Regions from separate parts of the Aestuariimicrobium sp. G57 genome, predicted to be linked through region 1. Evidence: predicted binding sites of a transcription regulator. Region 1 holds the regulator's gene; each other region holds the start of a gene.
What was found. Region 1 encodes LexA, which represses DNA repair genes until DNA is damaged. Its sites were predicted from a motif close to TCGAACANNTGTTCGA; they were not measured.
Positions count from the first base shown of each region.

Region 1 (4,121 bases):
TGCCAGTGATGAGTTGAGCCCGCAGATCATCGAACGGGTGGCGCGGCGCGCACTCGGTTGGCTCACCGATGAGGCGGGCGTCGAACTGCTCGAGGCCGCCGAGGCGCTCGAGGACACCCTGGCGGCGGCTGAACTCGCCCGCATCACTGAGGATGGCCCGCTGGTGAGGGCATTTGCGCAGGTGCGTGACGCGGCGCGCAAGGCGACCAGTGAACTGACGGGCAAACAGGACCAGGGCCGGACCGTGCGCGGCGATGATGCCGAGAAGTCCCAGGCGGCAGCGGCCGTCAAGGAGATCTTCGACATCGCCGAACGGATGGCGGCGCTGAAGGGCACCGATGTGGTCTGGGTCTCTGAACGCGAGCGTGCTGGTCGATGGGCGCATGTGGCCCCCCTGTCGGTGGCGGGGCTCATGCGCGAGAAAGTGTTCGGCCAGACGCCCACGGTGCTGACGTCCGCGACGCTGACGGTGGGCGGCGAGTTCGAGAACGTCGCTGCGAGCGTGGGACTCAGTCGCAAGCAGCGGGTGGCCGACCCGGGTGTGGTGCTCGACGAGGAGGATGACGACGCGCCGTGGGCGTGGGCGGGCATCGATGTCGGTTCGCCGTTCGACTACCGCAAGCAGGGCATCCTGTATGTCGGTGCGGGGCTGCCGAACCCGCGTCGCGACGGGATGGCACCCGAACTGCTCGCAGAGATTGCGGAGCTCGTCTGGGCGGCGGGTGGTCGCACGCTCGGGCTGTTTGCCTCACAGCGAAATGCCACCGAAGCGGCCAAACATGTGCGTGCCCAACTGCCGAACATGACCATCCTGTGCCAGGGCGAGTCGCAGCTGAGCGACCTGACGAGCAGGTTCATCGCCGATCCCTCGGTGAGCCTGTTCGGCACGCTGTCGCTGTGGCAGGGGATCGACGTGCCCGGTGAGACGTGTGAACTCGTCATCATCGACAAGATCCCCTTTCCCCGCCCGGACGACCCGCTCATGCAGGCACGTCAGCAGGCCGTCACCGAGGCTGGCGGCAACGGCTTCATGTCGGTGGCTGCCGCCCATGCCGCGTTGCTGCTGGCCCAGGGCAGCGGGCGCCTCATCCGGCGCTCGACCGACCGTGGCGTCGTCGCGGTGCTCGACCCACGGCTGGTGACGGCCCGCTACGGCGGGTTCCTGCGCACGTCCCTGCCGGAATACTGGATGACCACCGATCGTGAGATGGCCGTGCAGGCGCTGCGTCGCCTGCAGCAGGCGCGCGACTGAGGCCGCGCGGCCCTCAGACCTTGCGCAGCACCGCGACGACCTTGCCCATGATCGAGGCGTAGTTGCCGTTGATGGGCTCGTAGTCCTTGTTGTGAGGCAGTAACCAGACCTGACCGTCTTTGCGCTTGAAGGTCTTCACCGTGGCCTCGTTGTCGAGCAGGGCCGCGACGATGTCCCCATTGACGGCAGTGTCCTGCTGGCGCACCACCACCCAGTCGCCGTCGCAGATGGCCGCGTCGATCATGGAATCACCCTTGACCTCGAGCATGAAGTGCACACCGTCGCCCACCAACTGGCGCGGCAGGGCGAACACGTCCTCGACCCGTTCTTCGGCGAGGATCGGCCCGCCGGCGGCGATTCGGCCGACCATGGGGACCGCCACACCGACTGGGTTCGCGTCGTTGACGCCGGTCTCGTCGACCTCTACCTCGGTGGGCTGCGTCTCGGCCTTTGCGGCGATCGGGTGGGGGCGGGGTGGCGCTGCGGTGAGGGCCAGGGACGGGGGGAGCTGCACCTCGAGCGCGCGGGGGCGTTTCGGGTCCCGACGCAGGAAGCCCTTGGTCTCAAGCGTTTTGAGCTGGTGCGAGACGCTGCTGGGGCTCGCGAGACCGACGGCCTCGCCCATCTCACGAATGCTCGGCGGGTAGCCGTGTGCGGCCACCGCATCGCGGATGACTTCGAGGATTCGGCGCTGTCGCGGCGTCAGGCCGTCGGCATCGGCCGGCCCATCGGGCAGGGAGGTGATGGTGCCGAGCTCTGCGGCGACCTCGGCATTGGTGGGTCGCCCCGGACCGCGGCGGGCGCGGCGAGGAGCCTGGGGGGCCGGGGCCTGAGCGCGTCGGGGGGATTCATCGGCAACCATGCACCCAGCTTACTGCCATCCATGACGTGATTCAAACACCTGTTCGAACTGGCGTGTCGCGGGCGACGCCGTGCCGACTTTGGGCTACGGGCGGCATGGGTGAGCGCGGCCGGGGACGTGCGCTGGAGATTTTGTCAGAGGCGGGTGATCAACTGTTCGTGCGTGGCGCTGGTGGTCGGCGAACGTGAGTCGAACGTTTGTTTGGAACAAGTGTTTGAATCGCGAGCCGTCAGCCGCTAGAGTCCATCTCGAACAGGTGTTCGAAGCTCGCAGCTGTTCCCCGAAGTTCCACACCCGTTGCGCAGGATGTGTGCACGGCCACCAGAGGAGAATCCACATGAGCGCTGTCACCCTCAACTCATCGGTCCGCGTCCAAGATGGACGTCGCCCGCGCGCGCGGGCCACCCGCCAACCGCTACCTGTGCAGCCTGTTGCACCGGCGCGGCAGCGTCGCGATGCGGGTCGGCCCCATGGGGCCGCATGCACTGTGTCTTCGGCGCTCGCCCCGGCACGGGGTGCGCGACGGTCGAGCAACCCCGGCCTGGGTGATCGGGCATTGCTGGCGATCATGGTGGCATTCGCGTTGGTCTTCGTGGTGGGCGTGGTGGTGGTCGTCCAGGGCTTGTGGACAGTCAGCGCACCCGATGGCGCTGCTGGCGATGACGTGGCTGTCGTTGCGTCGCGCTGAGCAGGCACTGAGCAGGCACAGCCGAATGTGAACAGGGCCCCAGCCGAATGGCTGGGGCCCTGTGCGCAAGGTGGCCCTCGAGGAGGTGGACCGTGCTCAGCTCATCACTGCTGGGCGACGTTGACCGGACCAGTCTGGCTGACGTCGATCACGTAGGTCTTCATGATCTTGTCGGCGATCGTCTGGCGCTTCGAATCCCACAGCGGGAAGAGCCAACCGATGAGGCAGATGAACGAGTCAACATAGTGCAGCAGGTAACGGATGAAGCTCTTGGCCAGACCGATCGGACGACCGTCCTCGCCGACCAACTGGGTCTTGGCGATCTTGCGGCCCCAGCTCTGGCCGGTGTGCTGGCTGACGAAGGCAAGGGCAAGGTACAGCAGCAGGCTGAAGATGATGTTCGGCCAGTTGTTGGTCTGGGTGACGCTCACCCCACCGCTGGTCGAGGTGACTTCGGGGGCGAAGATCAGGCTCAGGATGATGCCGGCGATGAAGCCGGGCAGCACGAAGTCGAGCAAGCCACCGAGGGCGCGCTTGCCCCAGTCTGCGAGCGGAATGCCCAGCATCGGATGCACCTTGGCGCCCGGAGCAGCCTGGACGCCATAGCCGGGTGTGGCACCGTAGCCGGGGGCTGCACCGTAGGGCTGCTGCGCGGCTCCCTGGTCCCAACCAGCGGCCTGCTGCTGGTTCCACTGGTCGGCGCCGGGATGCTGCTGGTTCCACTGGTCGGCGCCGGGCTGCTGCTGGCCCTGGTCCCAGGTGTTGCCGGCCGACTGCTGCGACTGGCCCCACTGGTCGGCGCCGGGCTGCTGCTGGCCCTGGTCCCAGGTGTTGCCGGCCGACTGCTGCGACTGGCCCCACTGGTCGGCGCCGGGCTGCTGCTGGTTCCACTGGTCGGCGGCGGGCTGCTGCTGGCCCTGGTCCCAGGTGTTGCCGGCCGACTGCTGCGACTGGCCCCACTGGTCGGGCTGCTGGCCCTGGTCGGCGCTGCCGCTCTGGTCCCACCCACTCTGGTTGTTGTCACCGTGAGGGGCGTTCGGATCGTTCCAATTGTTGCTCATCAGGTTCTCCATCAATTCCGGCGAGGCCGGATGGGCGTACTTGCCGGCCGGGTGTGGCCTCGTCACAATCTAGACCACCAGCCGGTCACACCAACGCGAATGGCCCAGACATTTGACGAACTGTCACACTGGAGAGGTGGGAGCGAAAAGCCAAGTCGCGTCGGCCGTGGGCCATGCCCATGCCGAGTTCTCTGCGCCCGACGCGCTGCGTCGTGTGGCCGGCGTTGCGCTGGTCGGCCTCGCGCTGGGGGGAACATA
Region 1 covers NZ_JBNINW010000001.1:81,326-85,446, forward strand. The annotation lists gene ACQCX5_RS00390 (ATP-dependent DNA helicase) at 1-1,252, shown strand, start outside; gene lexA (transcriptional repressor LexA) at 1,266-2,114, opposite strand; gene ACQCX5_RS00400 (hypothetical protein) at 2,602-2,802, shown strand; gene ACQCX5_RS00405 (RDD family protein) at 2,907-3,863, opposite strand; gene ACQCX5_RS00410 (DUF2752 domain-containing protein) at 4,000-4,121, shown strand, end outside.

Region 2 (4,121 bases), 640 kb from region 1:
ACGTCGAGGTCGATGTCGGGCAGGGCCCGACGCAGGGGTGACAGGAAGCGTTCCATGACCAGGCCGTGGGCCAACGGGTCGACCCCCGAGACACCCAGCAGGTGGTTGACCAGGCTGCCGGCCCCCGAGCCGCGGGCCGCGCAGCGGATGCCCAGGTCACGCACCAGGCCCACCACGTCGGCGACAGTCAGGAAGTAGGACGCGAACCCGAGGTGGTCGATGACCCCCAGTTCTTCGTCGAGCCGTTGCCGGACAGCGTCGAGGTGCCCCGGCCCGTACCGGTCGGGGATGCCGGCCTCGCAGCGCTGCTTGAGCACCGACATGGCCGAAGCGGCCGTGGTGCCGAGCACATCGAATTCGGGCAGGTGGACCTCACCCAGCCCGATGTCGGCACGCGGGTCGAGCTGGCAGCGCAGCGCCAGCATGCGGGTTTCGGCGATCAGGCGTTCGGCCCCGTCACGTCCACCGCGGCGACCGGACCTGTCGGCCACCTGCTCGGCGATGTCAATCATCTGCTTGCCGGGCTTGAGCCAGCCCTCGGCATTGCGGCGGTCGACATTGCGCAGGTCGAGCGGCACCAGTCGGCGGGCAGCATCGAGCACGTCGAGGGTGGGTGCCTGGTGGCGGTGGGCCATCCGCACCTGGTTGGTCAGCACCGCCCCGACCTGGTGCTCGTCGGCCAGCGCCACCATCGCACCGGCATGGTTGGCCGAATGGGGTCCGTGCCCCTTGACCTGGTGGTTGGACGCCGCAAGCACGACCTGTTCGGGGCCCAGCGCGTCGACCCAGCGCCGCAATTGTGCCGCGGCCCGCAGCCGGTCACCGTCGGCCACCGCGGTGCCCACGGGTGAGTCGGCACCGAGCATCACCACGAGGTCACCATCGGCGCCGTGTTCGGCGATCAGTTCGAGGCTGCTCACCGGGTCACCGCGGCGGCCAGCGAGGTGGGTGGCTGTGGTGAGGTGGCACAGGCCGGCCCAGCCCTTGCGCGACGTGGCCAGCACCACCACCCGCGGCAGCCGGGGGTCGCGCAGTTCGCCACCCTTGGCGGCACTGGCCCGGCGTTCGGGGGCCCGCTGCCAGGGGTCGGGGACGGCGAGGTCGACGCCGAGTACCGGGGCCACCCCGTGACGCAGGCAGGCCTTGGCGAACCGGATGGCACCATAGAGCCCGTCGCGATCAGTCAGCGCCAGCGTGTCCATGCCATGGTCGGCGGCCGCGGCCACCAGGTCACCGGGGTGTGAGGCACCGTGCTGCAGGGAATAGCCCGAGGCCACCCGCAGGTGCACGAAAGGATCGCTCATCGAGGACCACTCATCCCGCCGACCTGCCCTGCCCCGCGTCGAACCCCTTGCCGCCCTCGAACCGCTGCGCCCAGTCGATCACTGCCTCGCAGAACCCGTCGGCATCGCGCAACAGGTCGTCGGCCTCACGGTCGCTGACCTGCAACCGACCTGCGGCGATCGAACGCCGCCGCGACTGGGTGGCGGCGAAATAGGCCGCCCACTCCCCCAGCGCCGGCACCGTGCTGGCCAGCAGCGGCCACGGGTCACCCAGGTCGACGGGGATGCGTCGTCCGGTGCGGGCCAGCACCGCGGCATCGGCGGCCAGCGCCACCGCATACTGCGCCTGCAGGTAGCGTTCGGCCGGCGCATCGCACAGCAATGCCTCGATCACCAGGGTGCGGGCATGGCGCACATCGGGCACCCAGACCGGTTCTGCGGCGTTCATCAGTCCACCACCCCACGCAGTTGCCATGCCGCCCGCGAGGGGGCATGGGCCAGTTCATAGATACCGCGGCTGCCGGGCATGCCGTTGGCCGCCTCGACACGCCACACGTTCACCTCACCGATCAGGTCGTCACCGCCTGCCTCGTCAAGGACCTCGACCTGTTCGCCGCGGGCGGCGCGCACCGGCGCACTGGTCCACCACGAACCCGTCTCGATCCAGTGGCCCTCAACCGCCAGCACCCGCCACAACGCCCCGCGCCAGATGAACCTGCTGGGTGCCTCGTCGCGGTCACAGCTGACCTCGACGGGATCATCATGTCTGCGCATGCTCACAGCCCTCCCCGAACTGATGCGAGAGCCCGGTGCGGACAGGGGTCGAAGCCGTCCGCACCGGGCCGTCCCGGTGGTGTTCCCGCAAGCCTTCCCCTGACTCGCGAGAGTTCTTTCATTCGAACATCTGTTCGAACATCTTCACTATAACCCCACCCCCAAGTCCGCCGTCAAGCCCCGATTTGGCCACCCCCCTTGGCAGACCCCCGGGCCGTCAGGTACTCTCGAATTGGGAGCGCTCCCAATCACCATGAAGAAGGATCAGGAGGCGCAACGATGCACCGCCCCACACTCGAAGACGTCGCCCGCGCCGCCGGGGTCGGCCGCGGCACCGTGTCGCGCGTCCTCAACGGCGGCTCGGTCTCGGCCCGCACCCGGGCCAAGGTTGAGGCCGCCATCATCGAATGCGGCTACGAGGCCAACGTCCATGCACGCTCACTCGCTTCAGGGCGCAACAACGTCTATGCCGCCGTGCTCACCCAGCCCTACGGCGAACTGTTCGAAGACCCGACGTTCGGCAACATGCTGGCGGGGCTGTCCTCGGCCCTCACCGGCACCGAGATCGGCCTGTCGCTGCTGATTGCGACCAACGAGGACGAGCGCGAGCGGGCGATCCGCCACCTCGACCCGGGGCGCGTGGACGGCGTGGTGCACCTCACGCCCCACATCGATGACCCGATCCTCGCCTCGCTCAACCCCGACCTGCCCACCGTGCTCTGCGATGTCATCGACATCTCGCGCCCGAACCTGTGGGCCGTGCACGCCGATGACGTGCTCGGTGGCCGGTTGGGCGCGCAGCACCTGGTCACCCAAGGTGCCCGCACGATCGCCATCATCGCCGGCCCGGACGACGCCCCCTCGGCCAGGGGCCGCCTGGACGGCCACCGCGAGGCCCTCGGCAACCTGTTCCGCCCAGACCTCGTCATCGCCTCGCCCTGGGGCAGCGAGGGCGGCGCGAGCGCCATGGCCGCGCTGCTGGCCCGCGAACCCGGCATCGATGCCGTGCTGTGCGCCTCTGACCGCCAGGCCATCGGGGCCATGACGGTGCTGGCGACGCAGGGACGACGTGTGCCCGACGATGTGCGGGTCGTGGGCTTCGACGACCAGGCCATCGCCGCCCGCACCCAACCCGCCCTCACGACCGTGCGCCAGCCCATCACCGAGGTCGGGGCCGAGGCCGGGCGCCTGCTGCACCGCGTGCTGGCGGGCGAGGCCGCCGCATCGATCCTGCTGCCCACAGAACTGGTCGTCCGGGCATCTGCCTGAACGTCGAGACCTCAACACACCAACCTGCCGCACCCACCACCACACACCACGAAAGGAGAACCACATGCACGAGGCCCTGGCCCCCGTCACCAGACGCACCGCCCTGCTCGGCACCCTCGGGATCGGCGCCGTCGCCGCCCTCGCAGGCTGCTCAGCAACCTCCGCACCCGCGGGCGCCGTGTCCGTCGGTTCCTATGAATCCGATGCCATCCCCCGCACGTCGATGCGCACCATGATGGACAACTTCCCCGGCGGCACCGTCGACATCAACGTGCTCGACCACGAGACGTTCAAGTCGAGCATCAACAACTACCTGCAGGGCAACCCGAACGACGTGTTCACCTGGTTCGCCGGCTACCGCGCCCGCTACTTTGCCGAGCGCGGCCTGGTCGCCAACCTCGACGACGTCTGGGCGAACCTCGACGGCATGCCCGCATCGATGCGCGCCTCGTCGGCCGGCAAGGACGGCGGCATGATCTTCCTGCCCAGCACCTGGTACCCCTGGGCGGTCTTCTACAAGCCGAGCCTGTGGGCCAAGCAGGGCTGGACCCCGCCAACCACGCTCGACGAATGGGTCAGCCTCAACGAACAGATCAAGGTTGCGGGCATCACCCCCATCGGCATGGCCGACCTCGAGGGTTGGGAAGCCATGGGCACGTTCGACATGCTCAACCTGCGCGTCAACGGCTACGACTACCACGTCTCGCTGATGGCAGGCGAAGAGGCCTGGGACGGCGACAAGGCCCGGGCAGTGTTCCGCGCCTGGGACGAGCTGATGCCCTTCCAGCAGGCCGA
Region 2 covers NZ_JBNINW010000001.1:725,923-730,043, forward strand. The annotation lists gene ACQCX5_RS03320 (DNA polymerase III subunit alpha) at 1-1,304, opposite strand, end outside; gene ACQCX5_RS03325 (SAV_6107 family HEPN domain-containing protein) at 1,315-1,731, opposite strand; gene ACQCX5_RS03330 (DUF6504 family protein) at 1,731-2,057, opposite strand; gene ACQCX5_RS03335 (LacI family DNA-binding transcriptional regulator) at 2,337-3,326, shown strand; gene ACQCX5_RS03340 (ABC transporter substrate-binding protein) at 3,391-4,121, shown strand, end outside.
Region 2: a site for LexA is predicted at 2,180-2,195, ahead of ACQCX5_RS03330 (DUF6504 family protein). Genes of this name have one in related genera too.

Region 3 (4,121 bases), on a different contig from region 1:
AGCAGAAGCGGCGCGAGAAGGCCGCTTCGGACGCGACGGTCGAGAAGGCGATCGCCGAGGCTCGCAGCCTCGAGAACCCGGGACTGTCGCGTCGCGGCAACCAGGTGGGCAAGGGCGAGACGGTGCCGCAGCTGCCAGCGGGCGGGCCAGAACCCATCATGGATGCCGGGGACGCCAATCCGGTGGACTGGCACCACCCGGAGCCAGGGCAGCACCCGGAGCCGATGGGACAGCAGTATGGCCGACCCCAGAACTGGGGACCGCCGCAGCAACCGGGGGGCTGACCTGCGTTCGGGCATGCCGGTGGCCCGCCGGGGTGCGGCGGGTGCGGCGGTGTGGTGTGTTTCAGGCGGCGGTGGTGTCTGCTCCGTTGTCGGGGCGGGGCAGGATCTGTCCGGTGGGGTCTTCGATGAGCCAGGTGTGGCTGGGGGTGACGAGGTAGCCGAACCCGAGGGGTGATTTCCAGAGGTAGGTGCCTGGTGAGGGTTGGGACAGTCGCCAGCCGCCGTGGGTTTTGGCCCTGTGGACCTTTCGGGAGAGTGGGGCGAGGTTGTCCGGCCTGGTCAGGGGTTCTTGGCCTGGTCGGGGTGGTGTCCAGGGGATGGTGTGGTCCAGGTCGAGCCCGCGGGAGGGTTTCTTGGAGTAGGGGAAGGCTTCGTGGGGGTTGCGCAGGGTGATCCATTCCCGCATCCGGGCCGGCACGTGGTAGGCGTCGGTCGGAGCGAGTTCGTCGGGGTTGAGCACCGGACGGACGCTGATGCGGGTGTTGCCGGTGAGGTGTTTCACCCAGCCGGCGAGTAGCGAGCCGGCCTTCTCGACCTTGATCAGCCCGTCGCCGCTGCGCAGGGTGGTGTCGGTGAGGTGCACGACCAACTCCGACCGGGGGAGCAGCTGGTCGGGGTCGACGGTGATGGTGCCGCAGCTGTGGCCACGCTGGCCCCGGGCCGGGCACTGGGCATCGAAACCCTCGTCCTCAGTGGGCAGCTCATCTGTGAGGGCGGCCTGCAGCAGTTGTAGGGCCCGCGCTGGGGTGGCGAGCAGGCCGAGTGCCTGGGCGCGGCGGACTTGCTGGGATTCGCGGTTGCCGCCGTGGGCGAGGATTTCGGCGAGCCGGTTCAGTTGGGCGTCGAGGAAGATCGCATCCGCGGTGTCGATGGTGGCGGAGACGTCGGCGACCCCGGCCCCGGAATTGTTGATACCGCGGGTGTTGATCTCGACCCGCCGCCTCGCCAGAGTCTCATCGGGTGGAGGTGCGTCGGGGTCGTGCAGCAGTTCCTTCACGCAGGCTTTGATGAACTCGAGCACCCGGCCGAACGCCATGGTGTTGAGCCAGTGGGGCAGGTCCCGATCCAGCTCCACGGCCTGTTCGTAGGAGAGGTCCCAGGTGGCGCTGGCGAGTTCTGTGGCCTGCCATACCCGCAGCCGGCCGTCCATGAGCACCGCCCACGTGTTCGGCAGCCGATGTCTGACAGCGAGGGCGTGGGCGATGTGGAGCCTGACGGCTTCTTCCGACTGCCGCAGCGCCGCCGCCAACTCCAGAGTGCAGAACTCCGCCACCCCCGGGGTGCCGTCCCCGCCCCACTGCACCAGCCGCTCCGTGCCGGCGAGCACGGGTGATTCTTCGGGGATGTAGCTGTATTGGTCGGCGAACTCGGCATACAGCCGGAACTCCTCGGCCTCGGCCCGGCATTTGGCGAGGAACGCATCATTCAACGCCACGAGCTTCGCCCGCGCCCCCTCAGCGCTGATCTCGGTCTTCGCGAACCGCTGCTCGGAGGGCCGCCGGTCAATCGGCGGCCGCGGTTTCGATCTTGGTCTTGCGGGTTTGAATCGGTCTTCTACTACGGCGTTGGATCCCATCCGGACCATCTCGCCCCTTCATCTCGACTGGACAGAAACACCACCCGACACCACTTCGTGTCGAACTGTTGTTCTATTCTCTCAAGCCGGGACCCCCACACAACCCCCCGAGCGGAACCTGTGGACAACTATTTCCCAGCCCGACGCCCTGCCCGGCCGTCAATCCGCCAGGCGCAAACCCGCGCTCGACCGCACTGCAGCCGCGAGCCCCTAGGGTTGGTCCGTGGCCACCCTCATCGAGATCACCGACCCCTCCGACCCTCGTCTGGCTGACTACGTCCGGCTGCGTGAGACGACCCTGCGGCACAGCCTCGAGAGCCAGCACGGCATGTTCATCGCCGAGGGCACCAAGGTCATCGAGCGGGCGCTGCAGGCGGGGTTCCGGCCGCGCTCGCTGCTGCTGGCCCCGCGCTGGTGGGACGGATTGAGCGCACTGGTCGAGCCCTTCGACGTGCCCGTCTACCTCATGGACGAGCACACCGCTGAACGGGTCACCGGGTTCCACGTGCACCGCGGTGCACTCGGCTCGTTCCACCGGGTGGCGCCGACGGGCCTCGAAGCCCTGCTCGAGAGTGCTGCGCAGCGGCTCGTCCTCGTGCAGGACATCGTCGACCACACCAACCTGGGGGCCATCATCCGCTGTGCAGCCGGCCTCGGCTGGGATGGTGTCGTGCTCTCACCGCGTGCTGCCGACCCGCTGTACCGGCGTTCGATCAAGACGGCGATGGGCACGGTGTTCCAGCTGCCGTGGGCGCGCATGGCCGACGACGACGAGCTGGCGCTGCTGCGCCGTGAGGGCTGGGTCACCGTGGCGCTGGCCCTGACCGAGGACGCCGTGCCGCTCGCTTCTGTGCCGCCGCTGGTGGCGGGCGGCAAGGTGGCGATCATGCTGGGCACTGAGGGTCACGGGCTCGACCAGAACTGGTTGGCGGCAGCAGACATCGTGGCCACGATCCCGATGCAGGCCGGGGTGGACTCACTCAACGTTTCAGCCGCAGCAGCCATCGCCTGTTACGTGCTGGGTGCGGGGGCCTGACATGACCACAACCCCCATGCGTTACGCCGAGATGCCCACCCCCGCCGTGCCGCGCATCATGTTCAGCGTGGTCACCCGGTTGCTGATCGGGCTGATTGCCGGCTGGCTCACCATGTTCGTGCCGCTGTTGGCCCTCGAAGAGGACGCGGTCGAAGTCGAGCGGCGCTGGTACCAGTTCGATGCCCTGTCGCGCTATGCCATCGGCATCGTCTTCGTGTTGATCGTCGCCCTGGCGCCGCTTGCCGTGGCCGGATGGCACTGGGTCAGCCTGACGGGCCGGCGTGCCATTGAGACACTGGCGCCGCAGCGGCTCGACCAGGTGGCCACCCAGCACCAGCTCAGTTTCTGGCCCTCGGAATCACGCAAAACGCTGCGCATCACCCTGTACAGCTATGCCGGCACCCTGCTGGTGGTCGGCGCCTTCCTGTTCATCTTCGGGCTGATCAGCCTTGCCGATGATGTTCCCGACAGCATCCAGGCCGTCATCATCGGTGCCGTGTTGGTGGTCCTGTCCGCGGGGTCGTTCTGGTGGGCCAGGTCGCTGCGCACCGGCTTCAGCGAGCAGTCACCTCGAAAGACGTGGTCGGACGACCTGGGCCAGGCACGCGCGCAGGCCAGGAAGGCCGCGAAGTCCCAGGGGGCTGGGCCCATCCCCGGCTGGCTTCGAACGCTGCTTCTGGTCGCGCGGGCCGCAGAGGTGCTGGTCGGCGTGGGGGTGAGCGTCACGGCAGGCCTCGTCATCCTGGGTGTCATCGTGCGCAAGCCATGCCGCACCTGCGATGAACGCACGTTCGGCGAGGGCATCGAGCTGACCCTCGACCGCTTCTGGGTCGGCGTCATGGTGCTGGCGCTCGTGGTGGCCGCCATCATCGTGGCGCACGGACTGCTGGGCGCGCTCGCCAACGGACTGACCCGCCGCGTGCTGCTGAACCGCATCAAGCGCGGCGACATCGATGGTGCCCGCCCCCAACACCCGGTGCTGGCCCAGACAGTCGGTGAGGATTCCGGGCCGTGGGACCGGCTGGCCCACCTGGCCTCACTGTGGGGTCCGATGCCGCTGCTGCTTGGCCTCACCTGGTGGCTCGTGGGCCGGGTCGGGCACACCCAGTACGTCGAGACCCCCGCGCCCGGGCAGTGGCTGGTGGGCGTGGGGGTCGTGATGACGGTGGTGATGGTGGCCTGCTGCATGCTGGCCGAGGTGACCAACCCGCCCCAGCGAGAGGCC
Region 3 covers NZ_JBNINW010000005.1:127,781-131,901, reverse strand. The annotation lists gene ACQCX5_RS12300 (DUF222 domain-containing protein) at 346-1,719, opposite strand; gene ACQCX5_RS12295 (TrmH family RNA methyltransferase) at 2,084-2,896, shown strand; gene ACQCX5_RS12290 (hypothetical protein) at 2,898-4,121, shown strand, end outside.
Region 3: a site for LexA is predicted at 1,921-1,936, ahead of ACQCX5_RS12300 (DUF222 domain-containing protein). Genes of this name have one in related genera too.